Regions from separate parts of the Variovorax sp. FG153 genome, predicted to be linked through region 1. Evidence: riboswitches for the same ligand, from Rfam matches in the RefSeq annotation. Region 1 holds a riboswitch; the other holds the start of a gene.
The links. Region 1 has a riboswitch for manganese ahead of ACODT0_RS28205 (TMEM165/GDT1 family protein). Riboswitches for the same ligand answer to the same signal wherever they lie in the genome.

Region 1 (14,549 bases):
ATGAACCAAGCCAACCCGAACCGCGCCGACGGCGCGCTTTCCAACGACATGCCCGAGGCCGTCCATGCCGACGGCATGCGCATCCTCTGGGATGTGCCCATTCCGATGAGCGACGGCGTCGTGCTGCGCGCCGACGTCTTTCTCCCGCCGGAACCCGGCCGCCATGCGGCACTGCTCTCCTACGGCGCCTATGGCAAGGGCGTGCCCATGCAGGTGGGCTACAAGAGCGCGTACGACCGCATGGTGCGCGACTTCCCCGACATCGCCGAAGGCTCGTCGAACAAGTACATGAACTGGGAGGTCGTCGATCCCGAGAAGTGGGTGCCCGACGGCTTCGTCTGCATCCGCGTCGACAGCCGCGGCGCGGGCCGCTCGCCGGGCGTGCTCGACCCGACCTCGGAGCAGGAGACGAAGGACATCTACGAATGCATCGAATGGGCGGCGGCACAGCCGTGGAGCAACGGCAAGATCGGGATGAACGGCATCTCCTACTACGCGAGCAACCAGTGGTACGTCGCCGCGCTGCGGCCTCCTCACCTCGCCGCCATCTGCGTCTGGGAAGGCTTCGTCGATCGCTATCGCGATGCGGCGCGGCACGGCGGCATCTACTCGCAGTTCGGCGAAGGCTGGTACGAGCGCCAGGTGCTGCGCATCCAGCACGGCTATGGCGAGCGCGGCGCGCGCAATCCGAACAACGGCGAGCTCGTCTGCGGTCCGCAAACGCTGTCGGACGAGGAACTGGCGGCGAACCGCGCGCCCAAGATGGCCAACGAGTCGCTGAACCGCCCGCTCGACGACGCGTTCTATTCCTCGCGCAAGCCCGATGTGAGCCGCATCGAGGTGCCGCTGCTGTCGGCCGCGAACTGGGGCGGCATGGGCGTGCATCCGCGCGGCAATTTCGAGGGCTATCTGGACGCGGGCTCGAGCCAGAAGTGGCTGGAGGTGCATGGCAACAGCCACTTCAGCCCTTTCTACCGGGCCGAGGGTCTTGCGCTGCAGAAGCGCTTTCTCGCCCACTTCCTGCAAGGCAAGGACACGGGCTGGGACCGCCAGCCGCCGGTGCAGTTGCAGATCCGCCGGCCGGGCGAGCACTTCACGATCCGCGACGAGCAGGAATGGCCGCTGGCCCGCACCCAGTGGACGAAGTACTACCTCGAGCCCGCCACCCGCGCCCTGGGCACCACGCCGGCCACCGGCGCCAGCATCGCCTACCAGGCGATGGGCGAAGGGCTCATGTTCAAGCTCCCGCCGGCCAGGGAGGAGATCGAGATCACCGGCCCGATCGCGGCGCGGCTCGTGGTGTCTTCCAGGACGGCGGATGCCGACCTCTTCCTGGCGCTGCGCCTTTACGCACCGGACGGCAAGGAGGTGTTGTTCGTCGGCTCCAACGATCCGCGCGTGCCGATCGCACTGGGATGGCTGCGCGCCTCGCACCGCAAGCTCGATGCGGCGAAGTCGCTGCCCTACCGCCCGTACCACACGCACGACGAACTGCAGCCGCTCGTGCCGGGCGAGCCGGTCGTGCTCGACATCGAGATCCTGCCGACCTCCATCGTGATTCCGCCGGGCTACACGCTGGCCCTCAACGTTCGAGGCTGCGACTACGACCACGGACTCGGCGACGCCGGCTTCTCGGACCAGCCCTATCCGATGACGGGCGTCGGTCCGTTCCGCCACGCGAATCCGCAGGACCGGCCGCCCGAGGTCTTCGGCGGCGAGAACACGCTGCACTTCGACCAGGGCAACGAGCCCTTCATCCTGTTGCCCATCATTCCCGCCAAGGGTGCTTGAGCCCGCTGGATCGCAAGAGCGCGGACGCGACATGACGGATGCCGACGACGCCTTCGTTCCCGGGCGCTGCACCAGCGCCGACCGCGTCATGTGGATCACGAAGGACCGCCTCTTCTATGCCGGCCTTCTCGGCGCCCGAAGCCTGCACACGCAAGGGGCCCTCGTCGCGTACGTCGCGATCGATGGCCGACTGCGCGTGCGGCTCGACGGGGGCGAATGGCAAGCGACCGAAGTCGCGATCGTCCAGCCTTACGTGCCCTACGAGATCGCCTGCGAGGGCCGCAACGTGCTCATCGTGCTGATCGAGCCCGAGACGGTCGACGCGAGCCGGCTGCCGCCGCTCTTGCGCCTGTGCGGCGCGGTGCACGCACCCGACTTCGCGACGCATGTGCGCGAGGTCCATCGCCGGCTTGCTTCGCAAGGCGGCGCGCTCGACCTGCACCCGTGCGATTTCGACCGGAGCTTCTTCGGCGCGGCGTTGCCCGCGCGCGCGCTCGACCAGCGCATCGCGAGCGTGCTGGAGCGCATCAAGGCCGATCCGACCGGTGCCGTTGCCTCCGACGAATGCGCTTCGCGCGTGAACCTGTCGATCTCGCGCTTCCGGCATCTGTTCAAGGAAGAGGTGGGCATTCCGTTTCGCAACGTGCGTGCGTGGAAGCGGGCCCGCAGCCTGCTGCACCATGTGCACACGGACGCCAGCCTGGTCGACGTCGCGCTCGACATCGGCTATCCCGATTCGACGCATTTCAGTCATTCGATCCGCCAGGTCTACGGGCTCAAGCCCCGAGACATCATCGCGGGCTCGCGCAAGCTGCGCATCATCGCGCAGGCGCTCTAGCCATCGGCCTTCGACCCGACGTCGAACACGCCAGCCGCTGCGCGCAAGACGGCCATCTCGCGCCGCAAGAAGATGGGGGCACGATGATCGAAACACGTCCACTCCCTCACTACTTCAGCGCCGAGCATGAAGTCTTCCGATCGACGCTGCGCGAATTCGTCGACCGCGAGATCGTCCCTTTCGCGAACGACTGGGACGAGGCCGAAACCTTTCCTCGCGAGCTCTATCGCAAGTTCGGTGCCTTGGGTGCCCTCGGCATCGGCTACGACGAAGCGCTCGGCGGCACGGCGGCCGACATCTTCCATTACCTCGTCGCGATCGAGGAGGTGGCGCGCGCGGGCTGCGGCGGCGTGCAGGCTTCGCTGCTGTCGCACACCATCGGCCTGCCACCCGTGGCCGCGCATGGCAGCGAAGCACTCAAGCGGCGCGTGGTGCCGCCCGTGCTCGCCGGCGACAAGATCGCCGCGCTGGCGGTCACCGAGCCCGGCGGCGGTTCCGACGTTGCATCGCTCAAATGCGCCGCGCGGCGCGAGGGCGAGCACTATGTGCTGAACGGCGAGAAGACCTTCATCACCTCCGGCATGCGCGCCGACTTCATCACCGTGGCCGTGCGCACCGATGCGGGCTCGAAGGGCGCCGCGGGCGTGTCGGCCCTGCTGGTCGATGCCGATTCGACCGGACTCACGCGCACGCCGCTCAAGAAGATGGGCTGGTGGTGCTCCGACACCGCGCATCTGCATTTCGACGACGTGCGCGTGCCGGTCGGCCATCTGCTGGGCACCGAGCACCAGGGCTTTAAGGTCTTCATGACCAACTTCAACAGCGAGCGGCTGTCGATGTCGGCCGCCGCCTGCGCCTTCGCGCAGGCCTGTCTCGACGAGGCCCTGGCCTGGGCGCGCGACCGCGTGACCTTCGGGCAACCGCTCGCGCAGCGGCAGGTCATTCGCCACAAGCTCGTGGACATGGCGCTGAAGATCGACGCCGCCCGCGCGCTCGTCTACGAGCTGGCTTGGCGGCTCGAGCACCGGCATGGCGATCCCGAGCAGCTCGTGGCGCGCGCCTGCATGGCGAAGATCCTTTCGACGCAGGCCATGCAGTTCTGCGCCGATCAGGCGGTGCAGATCGTCGGCGGCATGGGGTACATGCGCGGCACCCGCTCCGAACGCATCTATCGCGAAGCCAAGGTGATGATGATCGGCGGCGGCTCCGAGGAAATCCTCAAGGACCTGGCGGCCCGGCAGCTGGGCATCTGAAGCGCCCCGCCATGAATGACAGGATCGACCTCGGCGGCCTGCTGGACGCCTCGCCCGTGCGGCGCGGCCACGTGCTCACCGTGGCCACGCTGTTCCTCGTGCTGCTGATCGACGGCTACGACCTGGCGGTGACCGGCCAGATGCTGCCCGCTATCGCATCGACGCTCGGCGTGCCGACCGCCAGCCTGACCGGCGCCTTCGCGTTGCAGCCCATGGGGCAGGCGATCGGTGGCCTGCTGCTGTCGCCGCTGGCCGATCACTTCGGCCGCAAGCGCATGCTGATCGCACTGCTGGCACTGTTCTCGGTCGCCACCTTGCAGAGCGTGTTCGCCGGCTCGATCGCCACCTTCGGGGCAACGCGCTTCATCGCCGGCATGCTGGGCGGCGGCCTGCTGCCTGCCGCTGCCAGCCTGGTGGCCGACATCTCGTCCGTCAAGCGTCGCTCGACCATGGTGGGCATCGTCTATGCCGGCGTGGCCATCGGCGCCGTGGGCGCCAGCGGGCTCGTGGCCCTCGCGCTCGATCGCATCGGCTGGCAGGGCATGTACCTGATCGGCGCATTGGCGCCGCTGCTGATGATCGTGCCGATCGTGCTGTGGATGCCGGAGTCGCCGCTGCATCTGGCGCGCACCGGCGCACAGCCGACCGACATCTTCAAGGCGCTGCGCAAGCTGGGCATCGCCGTGGATGCCGGCACCAGGCTTCGCGGACCGCAGCGGCGAACCGGCGCGCGCATCTCGATCGTCGAGATCTTCGGCGACCGCCGCGCGCTCTTCACCGCGGTGCTCTGGTTCTCCTGCATCTGCGGGCAGATCGCCGTGAACCTGTTCGGCATCGGCGCGGCCTTCTTCCATGAATTCGGGGGCGTGCCGGTCGCCAGCTATGCGGCCTACGCATCGATGGCCGGGCTGGCATCCATCGCCGCCGGCCTGTCCACAGGCCTCGTGATCGACCGCTTCGGGCGCTATCCCGTGACCGCCGTGTATGCGCTGCTGGGCGCGCTGTCGCTGGCCGGGCTCGGCGTCTTCCCGTTCGGCAGCGCGGGCTTCATCGCCGTGATCGTCAGCGCCGGCTTCTTCGTCATCGGCACCTACCAGTCGCTCAACATCATCACGCCCATCGTCTATCCGGCCACGCTGCGCAGCGCCGCGGTCGGATGGAAGGGGGCGGTCTCGCGCTTCGGCAGCAGCGCCGCGCCGCTGATCGCGGCAGCGCTGCTGGCGCAACAGATGGGCGTGAAGGTCGCCATGTGCGCCGCCGCGGCACCGTTGCTGATCGTGGTGCTGCTTGCGCCGGTGCTGGCCGTGCTGGAGCGGCGGATGCGATCTGACCACTCCTTGTGATAGCGATAGGAAAACAAGCGTATGTCCGATGAAGAAAAGCGCAGGCTGCGGTCGCAAGCCTGGTTCGAAGGCCGGGGCGCGAGGAACTTCGCGAACCGGGGCTGGGTTCGCAGCCGCGGCGTGCCGATGGATCACTTCGACGGGCGGCCCGTGATCGGCATCTGCAACACCTGGTCCGATCTCACGCCATGCAACTCGCACTTCCGCGACCTGGCGCAGCATGTGCGCGAAGGCATCCTCGAAGCGGGCGGCGTGCCGATGGAGTTCCCGGTCATCTCGCCCGGCGAGATGCTGACGCGGCCCACGGCCATGCTGTTGCGCAACCTGTGCAGCATAGACGTGGAAGAGACGCTGCGCGCCAACCCGCTCGACGGCGTGGTGCTGCTGATGGGCTGCGACAAGACGACGCCCGCGCTGCTGATGGGCGCCGCCAGCGTCAACCTGCCGACCATCGGCGTGTCCGGCGGGCCCATGCTCAACGGCAGCTTCCGCGGCAAGTCCTTCGGCGTCAAGGATGCATGGAACCTGGCGGCGGACCTGCGCGCCGGCCGCGCCGTCAACGAGGACTTCGAGGAGGCCGAGGGCTGCCTCACCCGCTCGGTGGGCGTGTGCAACGTGATGGGAACGGCGTCGACGATGGCGTCGATGGTCGAGGCGCTCGGCGTGGGGCTGCCCGACAACGCATCGATTCCCGCCGTGGATGCCAGGCGCCGCGTGCTCGCGCGCATGGCGGGCCGCCGCATCGTCGACATGGTGCGCGAGGACCTCCGGCTCGACAAGGTGCTGACCCGCGAGGCTTTCGAGAACGCCATCGCGGTCAACGCGGCCATCGGCGGATCGACCAATGCCGTCATCCATCTCACGGCGGTGGCGCGGCGCATGGAAGTCCCGCTCGACATCGAGGACTGGCACCGGGTCGGACGCGACGTGCCCACGCTGCTCAACCTCCAGCCCTCGGGCCGCTACCTGATGCAGGACTTCCATGAGGCCGGGGGGCTGCCCGTGATCCTGCGCGACATGTGCGAGTCGGGCCTGTTGCACGGCGATGCGCTGACCGTGACCGGCAGGACGCTGGCCGAGAACAACGCCCGCGCCGTCTGCTGGAACCCGGAGGTGATCCACAGCGTGGCGAAGCCCTTCATGGCGACCTCGGGCGTGGCCATCCTGCGCGGCAACCTGTGCCCGAACGGTGCAGTCATCAAGCCTTCGGCCGCCGAGCCGCGCCTGCTCAAGCACAGGGGCCGCGCGGTCGTGTTCGAGAACCAGGACGACCTCGCCCGGCGTGTCGACGATCCCGATCTCGACATCGATGCGGACTCGGTCATGGTCCTGCGGAACTGCGGCCCCAAGGGCTTTCCGGGCATGCCGGAGCTGGGGATGCTGCCCATTCCCGCCAAGCTGCTGAAGCAGGGCGTGACGGACATGGTCCGCATCTCGGACGCCCGCATGAGCGGTACCTCGTTCGGTGCCGTGGTGCTGCACGTGTCGCCCGAAGCGGCCGTGGGCGGCGCCCTTGCCGTCGTGCGCGACGGCGACCTGATCGAGCTCGACGTCGAGGCCCGGCGGCTCGAGCTGCTCGTGTCCGAGCAGGAGTTGCAGCAGCGGCTGGCCGCGTGGAAGCCGCCCGCCGCCATGGCTACGCGCGGCTACGTCAGGCTGTACGTCGACACCGTCAACCAGGCCCATGACGGCTGCGACCTGCAATTCCTGGTGGGCCGCAGCGGCAGCGACGTGCCGGCCGCCCAGCACTGAAACCCACAGGAGACGGATCTTGAACATTGCATTGGTACGTGACGTCGCGGCGCTCGAAGACCGCTATGGCGTCGATGACGGCTGGGTCTACATGACCGGCATCCAGGCGCTGGTGCGCCTGCCGCTGCAGCAGCGCGCGCGCGATGCGGCGGCCGGCTGGAACACGGGCGGCTACATCTCGGGCTATCGCGGTTCGCCGCTGGGCCGCTACGACATGGAGCTGTGGGCTGCCGAGAAGCAACTGAAGGCTGCCAACGTGGTGTTCCGTTCCGGCCTAAACGAGGACCTGGCCGCCACCGCCATCTGGGGCTCGCAGTACGTGGGGACCTTTCCGGGCGCGCGCGTGGATGGCGTGTTCGGCATCTGGTACGGCAAGGGCCCGGGCGTGGACCGTTCGGGCGACGTGCTTCGGCATGCCAACCAGGCCGGCACCTCGCCCAAGGGCGGCGTGCTGTGCCTGGCGGGCGATGACCACGGCGCGAAGAGTTCCTCGGTCGCCAACTTCTCCGATCCGATCCTCATGGCGGTCGGCATGCCGGTGCTCTATCCCTCCAACACGCAGGAGCTGCTGGACTACGGCCTGCACGGCATCGCCATGAGCCGCTTCTCGGGCTGCTGGGTGGGCATGAAGGTCGTGACCGACGTCGTCGAGGGCGGGGGATCGGTCTACGTGGGGACGGATGCTCCTCTCATCACCGTGCCCGAGGCACCGAGCCGGCCGGTGGACCCGTTCGGCGCGGGCTACAACATCCGCGGCTTCGACATGCCGCTTCCGCAGGAGGACCGGCTCTACAACCACAAGCATGGCGCGGTGCTCGCCTATGCCCGGGCGAACCGCCTCAATCGCATCGTCGCGGACCCTGCCGGGGCGGGTGTCGGCGTCATCGCGGCGGGCAAGGCCTGGCAGGACGTGTTGCAGGCTTTGGGGCGCGAGAGTGAGGCAACCGTGGGCGGGTTCGCCGACCTCAAGCTGCTGAAGATCGGACTGGTCTGGCCGCTCGATCCGGAGATCGTGCGCGAGTTCGCGCAAGGGTTGCACACCATCGTCGTGGTCGAGGAGAAGCGGCCCATCCTCGAAGACCAGGTGCGCACCATTCTTTACGGCAGTGCGAATGCACCGCGCCTCGTGGGCAAGCTGTTCGAAGGCGGGCTCTTCGAATCGGGCCCTGCCGACGTCGCCTTTCCGAATGCCAGCGAGATCTCGCCGATACGGGTGACGGAAGTGCTGGCGCGCGTGCTGGGCCGCGAGGTGCCCGTGCCCGCGCAGTGCACGGGCGCACCCGCGAAGGTGCCGGGGCCGAACCGCGTGCCCGGCTTCTGCTCGGGCTGCCCGCACAACCGCTCGACCAAGGTACCCGAAGGCAGCCGCGCGCTGGCCGGCATCGGCTGCCACAGCATGGCGCTGCTGGTGAACCCGCAGCAGACCACCACCTGGTCGCACATGGGTGCCGAAGGCGTGATGTGGCTCGGCCAGCAACCCTTCACCGCCGAGCGCCATGTGTTCGCCAACATCGGCGACGGCACGCTGGCGCACTCGGGCTACCTGGCGATTCGGCAGGCCGTCGCGGCGCAGGTGCCGATCACCTACAAGGTCCTGTACAACGGCTTCGTGTCCATGACCGGAGGGCAGGCGGTCGAGGGCAACCTCAGCCCGCCGCAGATCCTCGCGGGCTTCGCGGCGGAGGGCATCCTCAAGATGGCGGTCGTCACGGACGAGCCGCGGCGCTACGCCGCGGTGAAGTTGCCCGACGGCGTGGCCGTGCACGACCGCACGGCCCTCGACGCCGTGCAGCGCGAGTTCCGCGAATACCCCGGCGTCTCGGTGATCCTGTACGACCAGGCCTGCGCGGCGGAAAGGCGCCGGCTGCGCAAGCGCGGCAAGCTGCCCGATCCCGACCGGCGCCTGTTCATCAACCCCGCCGTGTGCGAGGGCTGCGGCGATTGCGGCGTGGCTTCGAACTGCATGTCGATCGAGCCGCTGGAGACCGAGCTCGGCCGCAAGCGCCGCATCAACCAGGGAAGCTGCAACAAGGACTATTCGTGCGTGGAGGGCTTCTGCCCCAGCTTCGTCAGCGTCGAGGGCGGAAAGCCGCGCCGTGCCGCGGCGCGCGTCGAGGCCCAGGCGGCATCGCCGCGCCCGTACACGCAGGCGCTGCCCGAGCCCGACATCGCACCGCTGCAACGCGCCTGTAGCGTGCTGATCTCCGGCATCGGCGGCACGGGCGTGGTGACCATCGGCCAGACCCTGGCCGTGGCCGCCCATCTGGAGGGCCGCTACAGCTCCAACCTCGATGTCACCGGGTTCTCGCAGAAGTACGGCGCCGTGACCTCGCATGTGCGGTTCGCGCCCGAGCCGGGGATGCTGCATGCCACGCGCATCGCCGAGGGCGAAGCCGATGCATTGATCGGTTGCGACCTCGTCGTCGCGGCCTCGGACGAATCGCTGACACGGCTGCCGGCCGGTCGCGGCCGCGCGGTGGTGAGCACCGGCCTCGTGCCGACCAGCGACTTCGCGCGCAATCCCGACTGGCAGCTCGACCCGAAGATGCTGATCGAGCGCATCGAGGCCGCGGCGGGCACGGCCGATCTCGTGCTGATCGATGGCGAGCGCATGGCCACCGCGCTGGTCGGCGATCCGATCGGCATCAACATGTTCATGCTGGGCCTGGCCTGGCAGCGCGGCTTCGTTCCCCTGGGACGAGCCGCGATCGAGCGGGCCATCGAGCTCAACGGCGTGGCCGTGGCCATGAACAAGGAAGCGTTCCTCTGGGGGCGACGCGTCGCCCACGACCGACCGGCGGTGGAGCGCCACCTGAAGGCCGAACAGCCGACGCAGGTCATCACCTTCATGCCGCGGCAGACCCGGGGACTCGACCAGACCGTCGCGCATCGCATCGAACACCTGCGCGCGCACAGCGGCGAACTGCATGTGCAGCGCTACAGGGCGTTGGTGGAGAAGGCGCGTCGGTTGGAAGCAGCGCTCCATGCGGGAGATGCCCTGGCCAGGGCCGTGGCGCACAACTACCACCGGCTGCTGGCGACCAAGGACGAGTGGGAGGTCGCCCGCCTGTTCACGCACCCCGACTTTCGATCGGCACTGGCGCAGGAGTTCGAGGGCCCGATCCGGCTGCGCTTCCACCTCGGGGTCTGGCCCTTCGCGCGGAAGGACGTCCACAGCGGCAAGCCCGTCAAGGGCGACGCGGGACCCTGGGTGCTGCTGGCGATGAAATGCATGGCGCGGATGCGCGGCCTCCGGGGAAGTTGGCTCGATCCGTTCCGCAAGGCGGCGGAACGCACACTCGACCGCCGGCTGTTGGCGCAGTACGAAGACGACATGCGCGTGGCCCTGTCCGACTTGCGTGCCGAGACCTTGCCCATCGTGACGAAGCTGGCCTCGCTGCCCCAGTCGATCCGGGGATACGGCCATGTGCGCGAGGCGCAGGCCGAGAAGGCGGCTGCGACGCGGCAAGCGCTGTTGCGGGAACTGGCGCTGGCCGGCGAGCAACAGGCGCGTGCCGCATGACGCCTCGAAACCGTCGCGGTAATGCAACTCGCTCTCGACAAGGGGACATTCATCGAAAAGGCGCGGGCGATTCGCTGCCCACGACTAAGATCGCGCCCTCAGTCATTGGGGAGTAGCTGACCTGCGCAACGCAGGAGCCCGCGTCAACACACTTGGCCTTTCGGCCATGGCGCGAGCAGCTTCAGAGCCTGGCAAGACCTTTGACCACGTCACCTCGGTATGGGCCGGGAAGTGGCGTGGTCTTCGCGTCGCTGGCCCAGGAGTTCTCTTTTCATCATGGAAGCCTTACTCGTATCCACGGGCGTGGTCGCGCTCGGGGAAATGGGCGACAAGACCCAACTGCTCGCGATCATCCTGGCCGCGACCTTTCGCAAACCCTGGCAGATCGTCGCGGGCATCTTCACCGCCACTGTCGTCAACCATGCCGCAGCGGGCGCGCTCGGCGGCTGGGTGGCCCAGGCCATGGGGCCGAACATCCTGCGCTGGGTCATCGGCGCCTCGTTCCTGGCCATGGCCGCGTGGATGCTGATCCCCGACAAGATCGACGACGATGCCGCGAAGACGAAGAGCCGCTTCGGCGCCTTCGGCACCACGGTCGTCACCTTCTTCCTCGCGGAGATGGGCGACAAGACGCAGATCGCGACCGTGGCGCTGGCCGCGCGCTATCCCGACGTGGTGCAGGTCGTGATCGGCACCACGCTGGGCATGATGCTGGCCGACGCGCCCGCGGTCTTCCTCGGCGAGAAGATCGCGGCCAAGGTCTCGATGCGGCTGGTGCACGGCGTGGCCGCCGTCATCTTCGGCGTGCTGGGGCTGCTGACGCTGTTCAACGTCGGCAACCTGTTCTGAGCCCCGGCGAGCGGCCGCCTATTTGGCGGCGCCCGCCGTGCCCAGGCCCAGCTTGTCGATCACGGCCTTCTCGGTCTTCATGGTGCGCACCGCGTACTGCTTGTAGGCGGCGCTGTCCATGTAGAAGGTCTCCATGTCGAACTTGGCGAGCGACTCCTGGTAGTTGGGCATCTCCATCGCCTTCTTGAAGGCGTCGTGCAGGATCGCGACCACCTTCGGGTTCGCGCCCTTGGGCAGCACCAGGCCGAAGGGCGAGGCCTGCACCATGTCGATACCCGACTCCTTGAGCGTGGGCGCGTTCGGGTATTTCTTCGAGCGAGTCTCGCCCCAGGTCGACAGCAGCCGCAGCTTGCCCTGGTCGACGTACGGGCCCCAGCCCGGCGTGTCGGCCACCGACATCACGTGGCCGCCGAGCACCGCCTGCAGCGATTCGGAGTTGCCCTTGTAGGGCACGTGATTGAACTCCACGCCGGCCTGGATCGCGATCGCTTCCATCGTCAGGTGCAGCGTGGTGAGCGCGCCCGGCGTGCCGTAGCTCAGGCGGCCCGGGTTGGCCTTGGCATAGGCGAGGTACTCGCGCATCGACTTGATCGGCGAATCGGCGGGCACCACCAGGCCGAAGGAATAGCCGGCGAGGCCGATCACGTAGCTCAGGTCGTTGGCCGGGTCCCAGTTGAGCTTGGTGGTGTAGGGCAGCCGGAACACCGGCAGCGGCACCTGCGCGAGCGTGTAGCCGTCGGGCGCGGTGGCCTGCATGGTCTGCGCGGGCAGCACGCCGCCCGCGCCGGGCTTGTTCTCGATGATCACCGGCTGGCCGAGGATCTTCGAAGCGTTCTCGGCCAGCACGCGGAAGGGCACGTCGGTCGAGCCGCCGGCGGTGAAGCCGATCAGCACGCGGATCGGCCGCACCGGAAAGGCATCGGACTGCGCGAAGGCGGGAGCGGCGGCGAGGCCGGCGGCCAGCAGCAGGGCGTGCAGCGCACGGCGGGTGAGGGTGGGTTGTTTCATGGCAGGACGTGCGAACGAAGAAAACGGGAAGGGCGGCGCGGCCGCCCCGCGAAAGGGACGGGCCGCGCCGGCGCCGTCAGGGCGCGGGGCAACCGCCGCGGCTGGCCGAGGAGAACTTGCAGCCGTAGTCGGCGCGCGCCACGGTCGCGGCGTCGAGCACCTCGTCGCCGGCCGGCTTCACGCCGTTCTGCTCCCAGTTCGTCATCGCGTCGAAGGCCTGGGTCTGCTCCTCGGTCGTGAAGTCGCAGTGGCTGATGCCGCGGATCGCGCGCTGCACGAGCCACTTCGAGGTGCCCAGCGCATCGGCGCGGCGCTTGTAGATCTGCTCCATGCTGAACGGCACGTAGACGTCGCCCAGCGTGTGGATGGTGACCACCGGCACGTCGATGCGCGCATTGGACTTGGGGAACCAGCGCAGGCCGTCGCGCCGCAGCCGGTTGGACTCGGGGTCGGCATGCAGCCGGTAGGCGCCCTGGTTGAAGGTGATCTCCTCGGCGTTCTGCGCCGGGTCGTTGTCGAGCTGGTAGACGATGCCGGTGGTGTCGTAGCCGTCGCGGTTGAGGATGCCGTTGATGGTGCCGTCGCGGCCGAAGGTGCCCCACACGGTGGCGTTCATGCTGCCCGCGAAGCCGGCATCGAACATCGGGCGCTCGCCGCCCGTGAGGTTCTTGACGATGGCCTTGTACTTCTCGCCCTGCGCGGTCGTCGCGCTCGGGAAGCGCGTGAACAGCGCGTTGCGCACCACGGGCAGCAGGTCGTTCCAGTTGCTCACAGGCCAACCGGTGACGGGCAGGCCCGCCAGCTGCTGCGCCGCGATCTGCGAGGCGCCGAAGTAGTTGTAGAGCTCGATGTCGCCGAGCACGCCGCACATCGGCACCGCGCCGGCATAGCGCACCTTGTGGTTGGCCGTCTCCAGCGCCTCGGCGTCGACCGCGGCCGCGGCCACGTGGCCGCCGAGCGACTGGCCGACGATGTAGGTCTTGCGCGGTGCATCGAGCGTGCGGCCGTTCTGCGAGGCGATGCGCTGGAAGGCCAGCGCGAGCGCGTTGGTGTCCTCGACGCCGGCGCGCACGTCGTAGTAGTTCTTGGTGTAGCTCGACGCGGCCCAGGCGTAGCCCTGGGCGATCAGGTGCGCGCGGATGGTGGGATCGCTGACGCTCACCACCGGGCCCGTGCCGCCGTAGCCGTGCGCGTACATCACGAGCATGCCGTTCCAGTTCTTCGGTACTTCCACGCGGTAGCCGGCGCCCTCGAGCACGCCCCACCAGCGGTCGGTGTCGGGCGCGCCCGAGAGTGCGGCGAACGGCAGCTTGGTCTCGTCGACCGTGAACTGGCGGCTGTCCTGCGCGCGCGTTTCCTCGGGCTGGGGCGCCGCCGGGGGCGGTGGTGCCGGGGGATTGCCGGCGCCCGCACCGCCCGCACCGGCCTGTTGCGCGGCGATGGCGGCGGCCAGCGCCGTGGCGCTGGCGCCCGACGAATCGCCGCCACCGCCGCCGCATGCGGCCAGCGTCGCGGCGGCGATGAGCGAGAGAACGGTGGCGCGGCGGCCCGGATGGCGATGGAACTTCACGAGATGTCTCCTGCGTGTTGGATGGGTTCCGCGTGAATCCTTTAATTTCGTTCAGCGGAATTAGATTTATGGAATGTTCTTTCGAACGCCGGCGAGTATCTTTCCGCTCGCGCTTCTCTCGTATAGGGAATTCCATGAACCGTTTCCAAGCGCTGAAAATATAATTCCGTCCAACGAAATTAAATTTACAAAGCCAACATGGGCCGCACCAAGCAGATCGACTTCGAGGAGGGCGCCGACAGTCCGCGCTTCGTGACCGCGCTGGCGCGCGGCCTGGACATCCTGGCCGCCTGGGGCCCCGACGAGAAATGGCTCACCAGCACCGAGCTCGCGCGCCGCACCGGCCTGCCCAAGCCCACGATCGCGCGGCTCGCTTACACCCTCGTCGTCGCCGGCTACCTGCGCCACTCGCGCGAGACCGGCAAGTACGCGCATGGCGACGGCCTGGTCGCGCTCGGCATCACGATGGTGTCGAACCTCAAGCTGCGGCGCATCGCGCGGCCCTACATGCAGGACCTGGCCGACCGCTACGACGCCTCGGTGTCGCTCGGCATCCGCAACGGGCTGTCGATGCTCTACGTGGAGAACTGCCGCTCGAGCGCGCCGCTGTCGCTGGGCCTGG
Region 2 (14,549 bases), on a different contig from region 1:
CTGGCAGTTCATGCCGACCAAGCAGTTCGATGCCGAGGATTTCGAGGCCTTCCTCGAGCTGCTGCCGAAGAAGGAGGGCAGCACGCCGCTGCGCCACGTGATGGACGTGCGCCACGAGAGCTTCATCGTGCCGGCCTACAAGGCGCTCGCGAAGAAGCACAAGGTGTCGACCGTCTTCACCGACGCGGACAAGTTCCCGTCCTTCGAGGAGCCCGAGGGCGAGTTCGCCTATGCGCGGCTCATGATGGCCGACGCGAAGCAGAAGACCGGCTATGCGCCGAAGGCGCTCGACGACTGGGCCGAGCGCGCGCAGGGCTGGGCCGGAACGGCCGCGAAGCCGCGCGAGGTGTTCGTCTACTTCATCAACGGCGCGAAGGAGCGCGCACCGGCGGCGGCGGCGGAATTGCTCAAGCGCCTGGGCTGGGAACCGCCGGCGCCGGCGGAAGAACCGGCAGCGGCACCGAAGACGCCCAGAACGCCGAAGCCGCCGGCTGCCGCGAAGAAGGCGGCTGGCACGGCGGCCAGGAAAGCGAAGACCGGAGCGGCTTCGAAGAAAGCCTGATCAGGCCGCGGCTTGCCCCGCCGGCTTCGCGCCGAAGCTGATCTCGCCCGAGATCTGGCCGCCTTCCTCGATCACGATCTTGCCGTAGCGGATCTTGCCCGTGACCTTGCCGGTCGAATGGATCACGAGCTTCTCGCGCACCGTGAGGTTGCCGTCGAACACGCCGCGGATTTCGGCGATGTCGATCTCGGCCGAGCCCTTGAACTCGCCCTGCTCGGCGATCTGCATCAGGCGCGAATCCATCGTGGCCTCGACCAGGCCTTCGACCACGAGCGTGTCGCAGTCGGTGATCTCGACGCCCTTGAGCTTGATGTTGGGACCGACGGTGAGCTTGCTGCCGCCTTCCTTGGCTGCGGGTGCGGCGGCCGAGGCGGCATTGAGGCCGGCCTGGGCGGTCAACGAGGAGGGATTGACGGGGGAGCCCGAGAGGTTGGTGCCCGAGCCCACGAGCGGCGCGGGCCTGGAGGTCAATGCATCGTTTTCGCGGTCGCGCTTGCCGAAGAAAGGGGAGGAAGAAGTGGCCAAAAGAGAGCTCCTCATGAAAACGACTATCGTAAGAATGCACCCGGTACCTCTTGCACTTCATTGCGCAAGAGGCGTAACCGAATAAATCGATCGCCCGCCATCATCGCCCGATTCGGCGACGGTGCCAACCATGGGCGCGTCGGACAATCCGCCACCATGACGACCTTCCTCTCGAGAGACACCATCGCTTCCCTCACGGCCGAGGCCGCGGCCGGCGACGCGCGCTTCGGCAAGCCCGAGCATGGCTGGCGCCGCTCGCTGTTCTCGGTGATCTTCGAATCCGAGTCGCGCGCGGGCCGGCTGTTCGACCTGGTGCTGATCGCGGTGATCGTGACCAGCGTGGCGGTGGTGATCCTCGACAGCGTGCAGGCCATCCACCTGCGCTGGGGCTCGGTCTTCGGCGTGCTCGAATGGTGCTTCACCGCGCTCTTCACGCTCGAGTACCTGGGCCGCCTGGCCTGCGTGAAGCGGCCGCTGCGCTATGCGCTGAGCTTCTACGGCGTGATCGACCTGCTGGCGCTGCTGCCGACCTTCCTGGCCGTGCTCACGCCCGAACTCGCCTACCTGATCGACGTGCGCATCCTGCGGCTTTTGCGCGTGTTCCGCATCTTCAAGCTCTCGCGCTATTCGGCCGAGTACCGCGCGCTGGTCTCGGCGGTGGCGGCCAGCCGCCGCAAGATCATCGTGTTCGTCGGCTTCGTGATGCTGGTGGTGCTGGTGATGGGCACACTGATGTACGTGGTCGAGGGCCCGCAGCACGGCTTCACCAGCATCCCGGTGGCGGTGTACTGGGCGATCTCGACCATGGCCACGGTGGGCTTCGGCGACCTGGTGCCCAAGACCGACCTGGGCCGCGCGATCGCCTCGGTGATGATGCTGCTGGGCTGGGGCGTGCTCGCGGTGCCCACCGGCATCGTGACGGCCGAGATGGCGCGCCGCCCCTACGACGACGAAGGCACTGCGGCGGCCTTGCCGCTGGCGCCGCGCGGCGTGCTCGCGATGACGGCGCTGGCGCCCGACGAAGCAGCCGCGCCCGCCGTGCCGCGCAAGCGGCTCACGCCCGCGGCCAGGCGACGCGCCCTTGGGCAGCATCGTCGAGGCGCGCGATGAAGGCCTCGGCCGCGGTCTCGGGCAGCGCGAAGACGAAGGCCACCGTGCTGGCGTGCGCCACCGACTCGAGCACCGCGCCGGCCGCGGCCAGTTCGCGCCGCACCAGGCCCTCTAGCGCATAGGGCACCTCGCAGCGCAGGGTGCGCTGGCGCACCAGCGGCACCAGGGTCGCGCCGGCCAGCGCCTGCGCGATGCTGTCGGTGTAGGCGCGCACCAGGCCGCCCGCGCCCAGCTTCACGCCGCCGAAATAGCGCACCACGGTCGCGAGCGCGCCCTCGATCTGCTGGTGGCGCAGCACCTCGAGCATCGGCCGGCCCGCGGTGCCGCCCGGCTCGCCGTCGTCGTTGGCCGCCGACTGCCCGCCGGCCATCAGCGCCCAGCACACGTGGGCCGCGCCCGGGTGCGCGGCGCGCAGCGCGGCGACCACGGCCAGCGCCGCCTCGCGGTCGGGCACGGACTGCACGCAGCCGATGAAGCGGCTCTTCTTGATCAGCAGTTCGCTGTGGACCGGCTGGGCGAGCGTGAACGCCATGGGCGGCGGGGCGCCTTCAGCCCCCGTGCTCGAACTTGAACACGGCGGTGCTGGCGCGCGCATTGGGCAGCCAGCGCACGTCGCGGCCGTCCTGCAGGCCGAAGGCATCGAGCACGCGCAGGTTGTTCTTGCGCGCGAGCACCTCGAAGTCCTTGAAGGTGCCCACGCGGATGTTGGGCGTGTCGTACCACTGGTAGGGCAGCCGCCGCGTGACCGGCATGCGGCCGCGCGCCACGCTGATGCGGTTGGGCCAGTGCGCGAAGTTGGGGAAGGCCACGATGCCGAAGCGGCCCACGCGCGCGGTCTCGCGCAGCATCACCTCGGCATTGCGCAGGTGCTGCAGGGTGTCGATCTGCAGCACCACGTCGAAGGTGGCGTCGTCGAACATCGCCAGGCCCTCGTCGAGGTTGAGCTGGATCACGTCGACGCCGCGGCGGATGCACTGCAGCACGTTGCCGTCGGCGATCTCGACGCCGTAGCCGGTGCAGCCGCGCTCGCGCTGCAGCAGCGCGAGCAGGGCGCCGTCGCCGCAGCCGAGGTCGAGCACGCGCGAGCCCTCGGGCACGAGCGCGGCGATGTGGCGCTGGATGTCGTTGTCGCTCACGATGCTGTCTCCTGGGCCACGCGCTCGAAATAGGAACGCACCACGCCCATGTAGCGCACGTCGTCGAGCAGGAAGGCGTCGTGGCCGTGCGGGGCGTCGATCTCGGCGTAGCTCACGTTGCGGCGGTTGTCGAGCAGCGCCTTCACCAGCTCGCGGCTGCGCGCGGGCGAGAAGCGCCAGTCGGTCTTGAAGCTCACGAGCAGGAACTTGGCGCTGGCGCGCGCGAACGCGGCCGTGAGGTTGCCGCCGTGTTCGCGCGCGGGGTCGAAGTAGTCGAGCGCGCGCGTGATCAGCAGGTAGGTGTTGGCGTCGAAGTACTCGCTGAACTTGTCGCCCTGGTAGCGCAGGTAGCTCTCGATCTGGAACTCGATCTCCTGCGTGGAGTAGCGATAGGCCGCGTCGTCGCGAGCCGCCTCGCCCTCGACCGCGTTGCGCAGCAGGCGCCCGAACTTCGCGTTCATGACGTCGTCGCTGAGGTAGGTGATGTGGCCGATCATGCGGGCGATGCGCAGGCCGCGCTTGGGGATCACGCCGTGCTCGTAGAAGTGGCCGCCGTGGAAATCGGGGTCGGTCACGATGGCGCGGCGCGCCACCTCGTTGAAGGCGATGTTCTCGGCCGTGAGGTTGGGCGCGCTCGCAACCACCACCGCGTGGCGCACGCGCTCGGGGTACTGCAGCGTCCACGACAGCGCCTGCATGCCGCCGAGGCTGCCGCCCATCACCGCCGCGAGCGTGCGGATGCCGAGCGCGTCGAGCAGCGCGGCCTGGGCGTCGACCCAGTCCTCGACCGTGACCACCGGGAAGTCGGCGCCATAGACGCGGCCGGTCGCGGGGTTCACGTGCATCGGCCCGGTGGAGCCGAAGCAGGAGCCGAGGTTGTTGACGCCGATGACGAAGAAGCGGTCGGTGTCCAGCGGCTTGCCGGGCCCGACCATGTTGTCCCACCAGCCCGCGGAGCGGGCCTGGCCCTCGTAGACGCCCGCGACGTGGTGCGAGGCATTGAGGGCGTGGCACACGAGCACCGCATTGCTGCGCTCGGCATTGAGCGTGCCGTAGGTCTCGTAGGCGAGCGTGTAGCTGCCGATGGTCGCGCCGCTGCGCAGGGCCAGCGGGCCCGCGAACTGCATCGACTGGGGAGTGACGACCAACGAGGACATGAAATGAAAAACCCGGCCTCGCCAAAAACGAGCCGGGTCACGGCATCCGTCTTTAGCTGTATTTATCAAGCGCCCGCAAGCTGGAGCAAATCGGCGCGAGCGGCAGTATATCGCCGCGGGCCCGGGACGGCAGGCCCCGGGCTTTGGACGGCGGCGCTACCAGCCGATCAGCGCGACCACGCCCAGCACCAGGAAGATGACGGCCGAGATCGAGTGCACGAGCTTGATCGGCACGCGCTTGACGATGCGGTCGCCGAGCCAGACCACGGGCGCGTTGGCCAGCATCATCCCGAAGGTGGTGCCGACCACGACCCAGAAATAGGCCTCGGTGAAGCGCGCCGCGAGCATCACGGTGGCGATCTGCGTCTTGTCGCCCATCTCGGCGAGGAAGAAGGCGACCACCGTGGTGCCGAAGACGCCGAAGTGCGAGGAGCGCGGGGCATCGTCGTCGTCGAGCTTGTCGGGGATCAGCATCCAGATCGCCATCGCGATGAAGGAGCCGCCGAGGATCCAGCGCAGGATGTCGGGGCCGAGCCAGTGGGTGATCCAGTTGCCGACCGCGCCCGCGAGCGCATGGTTGATGACGGTGGCGGCGAAGATGCCCGCCACGATCGGCCAGGGTTTTCTGAAACGGGCTGCCAGCAGGAGGGCGAGCAACTGGGTCTTGTCGCCCATTTCGGCGAGCGCGACGACACCGGTCGCGACGAGAAAAGCTTCCATGAAAAAACGGTTCCTTGGCCGAAGGGACGCAATTGACCGTGCAACACCTTCGGCCAAATTTCCCGAAGTTGCACGGTCAATGGTCTCGCCAGGTGTTGTTCTTCACTGCCCGCGCCATGTCCTGTGTGGGGCAGGACAAGTCTGTTGACGCGGGCCCTTCTCGTAGACGGAAGGCGGCTACTCCCCAATGACGGACGAATTCTAACCCTTAAGTGTCAAAGGCCCGGTGCGGGGCTTGGTTAGTAAGCGTGCGCTAACTCCAATAGGCAAAATCCGTGCTACCGCAAGAAGCAAATTCCTGCTTGCATTTCTTGTATTTCACCCATAATGCACGAGCCTCCCTTTTCATTTCGGGCTGGAGGCACTGGGTGATCGGACAGTTTCGCGCGACTCGGCGGCTCTCGTTTGAGTGATGCTAATCGGGACTCCATCGCTTTTCTTGATGTGTTTATAGGAGTCCCTTGATGGGCAACAAACTGTACGTCGGCAACCTGCCTTACTCGGTGCGCGACGGTGATCTGGAGCAGGCATTCGGTCAGTTCGGTGCTGTGACCAGCGCCAAGGTCATGATGGAACGCGATACCGGCCGCTCGAAGGGCTTCGGCTTCGTCGAGATGGGCAGTGAAGCGGAAGCACAGGCCGCCATCAACGGCATGAACGGCCAACCCCTGGGCGGCCGCAGCGTGGTCGTCAACGAAGCCCGTCCGATGGAAGCACGTCCCCCGCGCAGCGGTGGCGGCGGCTACGGCGGCGGCGGCGGTGGTTATGGCGGCGGTGGTGGCGGTGGCTACGGTGGCGGCGGTGGTGGCGGCTACGGCGGTGGTGGCGGCGGTCGCAGCGGCGGCGGTGGTGGCTACGGCGGCGGTGGCCGCAGTGGTGGCGGCGGCGGTGGTGGCGATGGCGGTTTCCGCAGCCCCTACGGCGCCGGCCCGCGTGGCGGCGGCGGCGGTGGTCGCGGCGGCTACGGTGGCGGCGGCAACAGCGGCTACTGATCGCTTTCCAACAAAGACAAAAGGCTCCTTCGGGAGCCTTTTTCGTTGCCGCGGCCGACGCGGCCCGGGTTCAGCCTTCGCCGCGCCGCTTCTTCCGTCCGCGTCCCTGCACCGCGCGGTCGAGCAGCGCATTGGGCAGCATGCGCATGATCTTGGCGATCACGCCCATCTGCCAGGGAATCACGCGATAGCTGGCGCCGCTCTCGATCGCGCCCAGCGCCCGGTCGGCGAAGGCCTCGGGCTTCATCAGGAACGGCATGCCGTAGCGGTTGCCCTGCGTGAGCGGGGTGTCGATGTAGCCGGGCAGCAGGGTCACGACCTTGACGCCGCTGCCGTGCAGCTCGCCGCGCAGGCTCTCGCAGTAGGCGACCACGCCGGCCTTGCTCGCGCAGTAGGCGCCGTGCCCCGGCAGTCCGCGGATGGCCGCGACGCTCGCGATGCCGACCAGCCGCCCGCTGCCGCGCTGTCTCATCGCGCGCACGAACGGGTGAAAGGTGGCGGCCAGCCCGACGTTGTTGGTGGCGAAGGTCTGCGTCAGCACGTCGAGGTCCTCGCGCTCCGCGGTGTCGATGCCCACGCTGATGCCTGCATTGGCGATCACCACGTCGGGCAGGCCCTGGCGCTCGATGCAGGCGACGCCGGCCGCCACGATGCTGTCGGTGCGCGCCACGTCGGCGCTGTAGATCAGGTAGCGGCCGCGGTCGAGGCCGCGCGCGGTGGCCCAGGCTTCGATCTCGCCGGTGCGGCGCGCGACCAGCGCCAGCCGGTAGCCCGCGTCGTAGAAGCGCGCGGCCAGCGCCTGGCCGATGCCGCTGGAGGCGCCGGTGATGAAGACGAGGGGCGACGGCGCGGCGGTCATGGCGCGGCGCTCAGCGCTTGCCCGCGGTGCCGGCCGCCTTGGCCGAGGGCACCATCGTGCCGCGCACGCGGCCGTTGAGGTTGGCGATACCGGTCAGGTTGTCGTAGTCCATCGTGTCGGCGGTGAACTGGTCGGTGCCGCGGATCAGCGTGACGGGCTTGTTCGACTGCACGCGCTCGGTGTCGAGGAAGGCATGCAGGAAGTCGCCACGGAACTCCAGGCGCGGCGAGGTCTTGCCGTTGGCGCCGACGGCGGCGTCGCGGATGACGACCGCGTTGCCGAACAGCTGGATCTCGCTGCCGTCGGAGTTCGACAGCCCGCGGTTGGCGGTGGCGTGGGTGGTGAAGCCCTGCGGCGACACCGAGCGCATGCGCACCTCGTCGACCTCGATGGTGTCGGTGTCGGGGTAGTGCCGGCCTTCCTTGCCGAACAGCTCGCTGCGCAGGTCGCCGCTGGGCAGGAAGTTCTTGATGACGAAGCCGCGCATGAAGTAGTCGGGCTCGTGGGTGGGCGCGACCTTGGCGGTCGGCTCGAGCAGCTTGGGCGCATTGCGCACCAGCCAGTAGGTGCCGAGCGCGACCGCGGCCGTCAGGATGATCGGCAGGTAGATGGTGACGCGATCGAGGACGTCGCGCAGGAGGTTCCAGGCCTGCTTCATAGGGCGGTGTTCCGTGCGACGTCGAGCAGGCGCCGGTACTGTCCGCTGGCCGTGACCAGCAGATCGCAGAATTCGCGCGCCGCGCCTTCGCCGCCGCGCGCGCGGGTCACGTAGCGCACGGCGTCGCGCACCTCGACGTGCGCATTGGCCGGCGCCGCCGCGAAGCCCACGCGCCCCAGCACCGGCAGGTCGGGCCAGTCGTCGCCGATGGCCGCGGCCTGCGGCCAGCCGAAGCCCAGCGACTGCAGCATGGCCTCGGCGGCCGGCAGCTTGTCCTCGGTACCGTAGCGCACGTGCTCGATGCCGAGCGCCTCGAGCCGCACGCGCAGCGGCTTGGAATCGCGCCCGGTGATCACCGCGGGCAGGATGCCGGCCTTGCGCAGCAGCTTCAGGCCGTAGCCGTCGAGGATGCTGAAGCGCTTGAGGGTCTCGCCGTGCTCGGTGAAGTAGACGCCGCCGTCGGTCAGCACGCCATCGATGTCGAAGAAGGCGATGCGGATGTCCTGCGCGGCGAGCAATGTCTCTGGCTGGAATTCGAAGGGCATCAGATGACCTTCGCGCGCATCAGGTCGTTGATGCTGAGGGCGCCGATCAGCAGGCCCCCGGCATCGACCACCAGCACGCTGGTGATGCGGTGCTGTTCCATCAGTTCGGCCGCCTCGACGCCCAGCGCGTCGGCGCGCAGCGTGCGCGGGCCACGGTGCATGACCTCGGCCGCGGTGAGGCCGCGCAGGTCCCCGCCGGTCTCGACCCTCCGGCGCAGGTCGCCGTCGGTGAAGATGCCGATGGCGCGGCCCTCGGCATCGACCACCGCGGTGGCACCGAGACCCTTGGAACTCATCTCGCGCATCAGCTCGCTGAAGCTGGCCTCGGGCGCCACGCGCGGCACGTCGGCGCCGGTACGCATGAGGTCGCTCACATGCGTGAGCAGCTTGCGCCCCAGGGCCCCGCCCGGATGCGAGCGTGCGAAATCCTCCGAGCCGAAGCCGCGCGCATCGAGCAGCGCCACGGCCAGTGCGTCGCCCATCGCCATCTGGGCGGTGGTGCTCGCGGTGGGGGCGAGGTTCAACGGGCAGGCTTCCTTGGCGACGCCCGCGTCGAGCACGATGTCGGCGTGCCGGGCGAGCGTGGAATCGGCGCGGCCCGTGATCGCGATCAGCGGCACGCCCTGGCGCTTGACCACCGGCAGGATCACCGTGAGCTCCTCGACCTCGCCGCTGTTGGAGATGGCGAGCACGAGGTCGACCGCCTTGATCATGCCGAGGTCGCCATGGCTGGCCTCGGCCGGGTGCACGAACATCGCGGGCGTGCCGGTCGATGCCAGGGTGGCGGCGATCTTGCGGCCGACGTGGCCGCTCTTGCCCATGCCCATCACGACCACGCGGCCGCGCACCTCGAGGATCTTGCGCACGGCATCGACGAAGCTGTCGCCCACGCGCGCCTTGAGGCCGAGCACGGCTTCGGCTTCGATGTCGAAGGTGGCGCGCGCCCGCGCGAGCATCGCGGCGGGGTCGACCACGGGGGGCGTGGGGGGGCTGGAGGGCATCGGCGGATTTTACGGGCCGCGCCCCGCCGCCCCGCGGTTCCCGGCGAGCCCCTACGCCATGACCCGGAATGGCCCCGGAAGCCGCGCCACGCGCGCACGGCTCTTGCTCTAGCATCGCCCACCATGTCTTCGTTCGATCTCACGCTCTTGTATCTGGTGGCCGCGGTGATCGGCGTGGTGGCATGCCGCTTCCTCAAGCTGCCGCCGATGCTCGGCTACCTGACGGCCGGCGTGCTGATCGGCCCGCATGCGCTGGCGCTGGCGCAGAACTCCGAAGGCATCCGGCACCTGGGCGAATTCGGCGTGGTGTTCCTGATGTTCGTGATCGGGCTCGAATTCAGCCTGCCCAAGCTGCGCGCGATGCGCAAGCACGTGTTCGGGCTCGGGCTGCTGCAGGTGCTGCTGACGATGGCGATCGCCACCGTGGGCGCGCTGCTGATCGCCTCCTTCCTGCCGCCCGACTGGCGCCTGGGCTGGCAGACCGCGCTCGCGCTCTCGGGCGCGCTCACCATGAGCAGCACCGCCATCGTGGTCAAGCTGATGGCCGAGCGGCTCGAGCTCGAGAGCGAGCACGGCAAGCGCGTGATGGGCGTGCTGCTGTTCCAGGATCTGGCGGTGGTGCCGCTGCTGGTGCTGATCCCCGCGCTGGGCGCGCCGCCCGAGGCGCTGGCCAAGGCGCTGGGCTTCGCGCTGCTCAAGGCCTGCCTGCTGATCGGCGTGCTGCTGTATGGCGGGCCGCGCGTGATGCGCTGGTGGCTCACGCTGGTGGCGCGGCGGCGCAGCGAGGAGCTGTTCATCCTCAACGTGCTGCTGGTCACGCTGGGCCTGGCCTGGCTCACCGAACTCGCGGGCCTGAGCCTGGCGCTGGGCGCCTTCATCGCGGGCATGCTGGTGTCGGAGACCGAATACAAGCACCAGGTCGAGACCGACATCCGCCCCTTCCACGACGTGCTGCTGGGCCTGTTCTTCATCACCGTGGGCATGTCGCTCGACTGGCACATCGTGGTCGAGCGCTGGCTGCTGGTGGCGGTGCTGCTGCTGGTGCCGCTGCTGTTCAAGCTGGGCCTCGTGACCTTGCTCGCGCGCGGGTTGGGCGCGACCTCGGGCGTGTCGCTGCGCACCGGCCTCTACCTCGCGCAGGCCGGCGAGTTCGGCTTCGTGCTGCTGACGCTGGCCCAGGAACGCAGCCTGCTGCCGCCCTGGCTGGCCAACCCGGTGCTGGCCTCGATGGTGCTGTCGATGCTGGCGACGCCCTTCATCGTGATGTACAGCAACGCGATCGTGCGCAAGCTGGTGGCCAGCGACTGGCTGCAGCAGTCGCTGCAGATGACGACCATCGCGCGCAAGACCATCAACACGGCGCGCCACGTGATCATCTGCGGCTATGGCCGCTGCGGCCAGAACCTCGCGCGCATCCTCGAGCGCGAAGGCATTCCCTACATGGCGCTCGACCTCGACCCCGACCGCGTGCGGCAGGCCGCCGCGGCCGGCGACTCGGTGGTGTTCGGCGACGCTGCGCGGCTGCAGGCGCTGATGGCCGCGGGCCTGGCGCGCGCCAGCGCGGTGGTCGTGACCTACCTCGACGTGCCCGGCGCGATGAAGGTGCTGGCCAACACCCGCGCCCATGCGCCGCAGGTGCCGGTGATCGTGCGCACCCAGGACGACCATGACCTCGAGAAGCTGCAGGCGGCCGGTGCGACCGAGGTGGTGCCCGAGGCGATCGAGGGCTCGCTGATGCTCGCCAGCCATGCGCTGGCGCTGGTCGGCGTGCCGATGCGGCGCGTGATCCGCGTGGTGCAGGACCAGCGCGACGCGCGCTACAACCTGCTGCGCGGCTACTTCCACGGCGCCGACGACGACAACGCCGACGAACTCGACCATGAACGCCTGAACACCTTCACGCTCACGGAAGGCGCGCGCGCCATCGGCCAGACGCTGGAACGGCTGTCGCTGCAGGGCCTGGGCGTGCGGGTGGCGAGCCTGCGGCGCCAGGACGGCCAGGCGCGCGTGCCGGCCGATGACACGGTGCTCTCGGACGGCGACACGCTGGTGCTGTCGGGCAAGCCGGCCGCGCTGGCGATGGCGATCGACCGGCTGCAGAAAGGCTGAGCCCGGCCAGGCTCAGTTCGCCAGCGTCGGGTTGCGCTTCTCTTCCTCGAGCTGCTGCTGGCGCCGCACCGCCTCGCACTGCGCGTGGCCGCGGAACTCGGGCTTGGCACATTGCGCGGCCATGCACTGGGCCCTGGCGATGAAGTTGCGGTCGCCGCACTGCGATTGCGGATCGGCCGGCGCGGCCGCCGGTGCCGGCGCGGGGGCCGCGGGGGGTGGGGCTGCCGCGGGTGCCTCGGCCACGGCCGGCGCTGCGGCGGGAGTCGCCGCCTTGCGCGCGGCCTTCGGCGGAGCGGCCGCGACGGGCCTGGCCGCGGGTGCGGGGGGTTCCTCCACGGCCGGCGCGGCGGGCTCCACTGGGGCCGGGGGCGCTTCCGCCGCCGGAGCCGGCTCGACGGGCGCGGGCGGCGGTGCCGGCACCGGTTGCGGCGCGGGCGCCACGACAGCCGGCGTGGGTGCCGCAGGCGCGGCACCGCGGCTGCCGAAGCCATACCAGCCCGCCGCGATCATCGCCACGCCCAGCACCAGCAGGCCAACCCAGAGCCACATGCCGCGCCGGCCGACCGCCGGTTGCGCCGCCTGGGCCTGCGCGCGCTCGCGGCGGCGGGCCCGCCGGGCCTCGGCGGATTCGTCGGACGAGGACTCCGGCTTCGGCGCGCGGGTCGGCTTGCCCGCGCCGAGCAGCACGGTCCGCTCGGCATCGCCATCGCCCGGCTGCTCCTTACTGCGCGGCCCGAGGGCGGCCGCGTCGTGGAGCTCGCCGGGAATGGTCGGAGCGCGCAGCTGCGCGGGCGCGGTCGCGGCCCATTCGCGCTCGAAGCGCGTGCTCGGGTTGGGCGTGGGCGCGGCCGGGATCGGCGGCGCGGAAGCGGGCGTCAGCCGCTCGCCGCAGCGCATGCAGAAATTCGCGCCCTCGCGGTTCTCCGCGCTGCAGACGGGACAGGTCAGGGCCATGGCGAAGTGGAGCAATCCAGGAAATGCACGCCGGCTGGCAGGGGCCGCATGGGGCTCGTCGTCTGGTGGTGCCGCCTCAGGTCACCGCCACGCGCTTCGAGCGGTGCGCCATGCGCTTGGCGATGACGGCACCGAGCGCCATCGTGAGCTCGAGCGCGAGGTTGGGCTGCCGGTTCGACATCTCGGAAAAGCGCGTGGTGGTGAGCCGCCAGACCCGGCCGGCACCGGTGACCACCACGTTGGCCGCATGCGGCTGGCGCGAGAAGAACGAACCTTCGCCGACCACCGCACCCGCGGTGAGCACCGCGAGGCGCATCTGCTCCTTGCTGCTCACGCGGTGCACGCTGAGCGCGCCGCTCTCGAGGAAGAAGACCGAACGGTCCTGCGCGCCCTGGGCGATCAGCACGTCGCCGACGTTGACGTCCTGCGGCTGCAGATACCCGGCCAGCGTGTCCCACTGCTGGACGTTGAGGATCAGCGCAAAGGCATCGTTGCTGGTGTTGTCCGCGATCGCGCGGCTCAGGTTCTGGATGGACATGCTGCTCTCACTCGCCCCCGGGCAGTTCAGCCGGAGTATCCGCGAACGGCCCACATTTCGGCTACAAATGTTTACGCGATGACGGCGCCGGCCGCGTGGAGTGTCGCTATTTGCCGATACAGAAACGCGAAAAGATCACACCCAGCAGGTCGTCGGCGCCGAATTCGCCGGTGATCTCGTTGAGCGCGTTCTGCGCCAGCCGCAGTTCCTCCGCCAGCAGGTCGAGCGACTGGGCATGGGCCGCCAGGTGCTCGGCCGCCAGCGCCAGGTGCATCTCGACCTGCCCCAGCGCCTGCACATGGCGCGCGCGCGCCAGGTACACGCCCTCGGGCACGGCCTGCCAGCCGGCCATGGCCAGCAGCTGCTCGCGCAACGCCTCGATGCCGGCGCCGGTCTTGGCCGACAGCGCGATGCCTTCGGCCGGCGCGGACGCCGAGCCGGCCGCGTCGAGCTTGTTCCACACGTCGAGCACCGGCACGCCCGCGGGCAGCTTCTCGCGCAGGCCGCGCAGGATTTCGGCGTCGGCCGCGGCATAGTCGGGCGCGGCGGCGCGCGTCAGGTCGTGCAGGAACAGCACCGCGTCGGCGCTCTCGATCTGGCCCCAGGCGCGCGCCACGCCGATCTGCTCCACCTCGTCGCTGCTCTCGCGCAGGCCCGCGGTATCGGCCACGTGCAGCGGCACGCCGTGGATCTGGATGGTCTGCGACACCACGTCGCGCGTGGTGCCGGCCACCGCGCTCACGATCGCGAGCTCGGCACCGGCCAGCGCGTTGAGCAGCGAGCTCTTGCCGGCATTGGGCTGGCCCGCGATCACCACCTTGATGCCCTCGCGCAGCAGGGCGCCCTGGCGCGCGCGCTGCTGCACCGCCGCGAGCTGGCCCTGCAGCCGCGCCAGCTGGCCCGTGGCATCGGCCTTCTGCAGAAAATCGATCTCCTCCTCGGGAAAGTCGAGCGTGGCCTCGACCAGCATGCGCAGGTGGATCAGCGCGTCGCGCAGCGTGTGGATCTCGCGCGAGAAGGCGCCCGACAGCGAGCGCCCCGCGCTGCGCGCGGCGGCCTCGGTGCTGGCATCGATCAGGTCGGCGATCGCCTCGGCCTGGGCCAGGTCGATCTTGCCGTTGAGGAAGGCGCGCTGGCTGAACTCGCCGGGCTCGGCCACGCGCAGGCCCGGCAGCCGGGGACGGCCGGTGACGGCATCGAGCTCGCCCGCGGCCTCGAGGCAGCGCGCCAGCAGCAGTTGCAGCACGACCGCGCCGCCATGGGCCTGGAGCTCGAGCACGTCCTCGCCCGTGAACGAATGGGGCGCGGGGAAATGGATCGCCAGCCCGTGGTCGACCGCCTCGCCCGCCGCATCGCGAAAGGGCAGGTAGGTGGCCTCGCGCGGCTTGAGCGGCCGCGCGCACAGCGCCTCGATCAGCGGCGCGAGCCGAACGCCCGACACCCGCACGATGCCGACCGCGCCGCGGCCGGAAGCGGTGGCGATGGCGACGATGGGATCGGAGGCGCGGGCGAGCATGGGCGGATTCTTTCAGCAAAAACGACAAAGGGCCGCTCGCGCGGCCCCTCGGGGAAAACGGTGACGTCGCGCCGGCCTACTTGCCGAGCACGCCGAGCCGCTTGTTGATCACCCACTGCTGGGCGATCGACAGGATGTTGTTCGTGATCCAGTACAGCACCAGGCCG

Region 2: it holds a riboswitch for manganese, as region 1 does, so the genes downstream of both, ACODT0_RS09940 (TMEM165/GDT1 family protein) here and ACODT0_RS28205 (TMEM165/GDT1 family protein) in region 1, are expected to answer to the same signal.

The regions. Positions count from the first base shown of each region.
Region 1 is NZ_JBMDKG010000032.1:23,929-38,477, forward strand. Features, by position in the region: gene ACODT0_RS28175 (CocE/NonD family hydrolase) at 1-1,791, shown strand; gene ACODT0_RS28180 (helix-turn-helix transcriptional regulator) at 1,823-2,629, shown strand; gene ACODT0_RS28185 (acyl-CoA dehydrogenase family protein) at 2,713-3,882, shown strand; gene ACODT0_RS28190 (MFS transporter) at 3,894-5,225, shown strand; gene ACODT0_RS28195 (IlvD/Edd family dehydratase) at 5,247-6,977, shown strand; gene ACODT0_RS28200 (indolepyruvate ferredoxin oxidoreductase family protein) at 6,997-10,500, shown strand; yybP-ykoY riboswitch at 10,596-10,766, shown strand; gene ACODT0_RS28205 (TMEM165/GDT1 family protein) at 10,777-11,349, shown strand; gene ACODT0_RS28210 (tripartite tricarboxylate transporter substrate-binding protein) at 11,368-12,357, opposite strand; gene ACODT0_RS28215 (alpha/beta hydrolase family protein) at 12,434-13,927, opposite strand; gene ACODT0_RS28220 (IclR family transcriptional regulator) at 14,126-14,549, shown strand, end outside.
Region 2 is NZ_JBMDKG010000006.1:175,274-189,822, forward strand. Features, by position in the region: gene ACODT0_RS09910 (DUF72 domain-containing protein) at 1-562, shown strand, start outside; gene ACODT0_RS09915 (bactofilin family protein) at 563-1,087, opposite strand; gene ACODT0_RS09920 (ion transporter) at 1,244-2,197, shown strand; gene ACODT0_RS09925 (IMPACT family protein) at 2,142-2,729, opposite strand; gene metW (methionine biosynthesis protein MetW) at 2,746-3,333, opposite strand; gene metX (homoserine O-succinyltransferase MetX) at 3,330-4,490, opposite strand; gene ACODT0_RS09940 (TMEM165/GDT1 family protein) at 4,647-5,210, opposite strand; yybP-ykoY riboswitch at 5,301-5,408, opposite strand; gene rbp (RNA-binding regulator) at 5,675-6,202, shown strand; gene ACODT0_RS09950 (SDR family oxidoreductase) at 6,273-7,061, opposite strand; gene lptC (LPS export ABC transporter periplasmic protein LptC) at 7,072-7,719, opposite strand; gene ACODT0_RS09960 (KdsC family phosphatase) at 7,716-8,264, opposite strand; gene ACODT0_RS09965 (KpsF/GutQ family sugar-phosphate isomerase) at 8,264-9,265, opposite strand; gene ACODT0_RS09970 (monovalent cation:proton antiporter-2 (CPA2) family protein) at 9,389-11,374, shown strand; gene ACODT0_RS09975 (zinc-ribbon domain-containing protein) at 11,387-12,328, opposite strand; gene ACODT0_RS09980 (Crp/Fnr family transcriptional regulator) at 12,405-12,866, opposite strand; gene mnmE (tRNA uridine-5-carboxymethylaminomethyl(34) synthesis GTPase MnmE) at 12,973-14,382, opposite strand; gene yidC (membrane protein insertase YidC) at 14,459-14,549, opposite strand, start outside.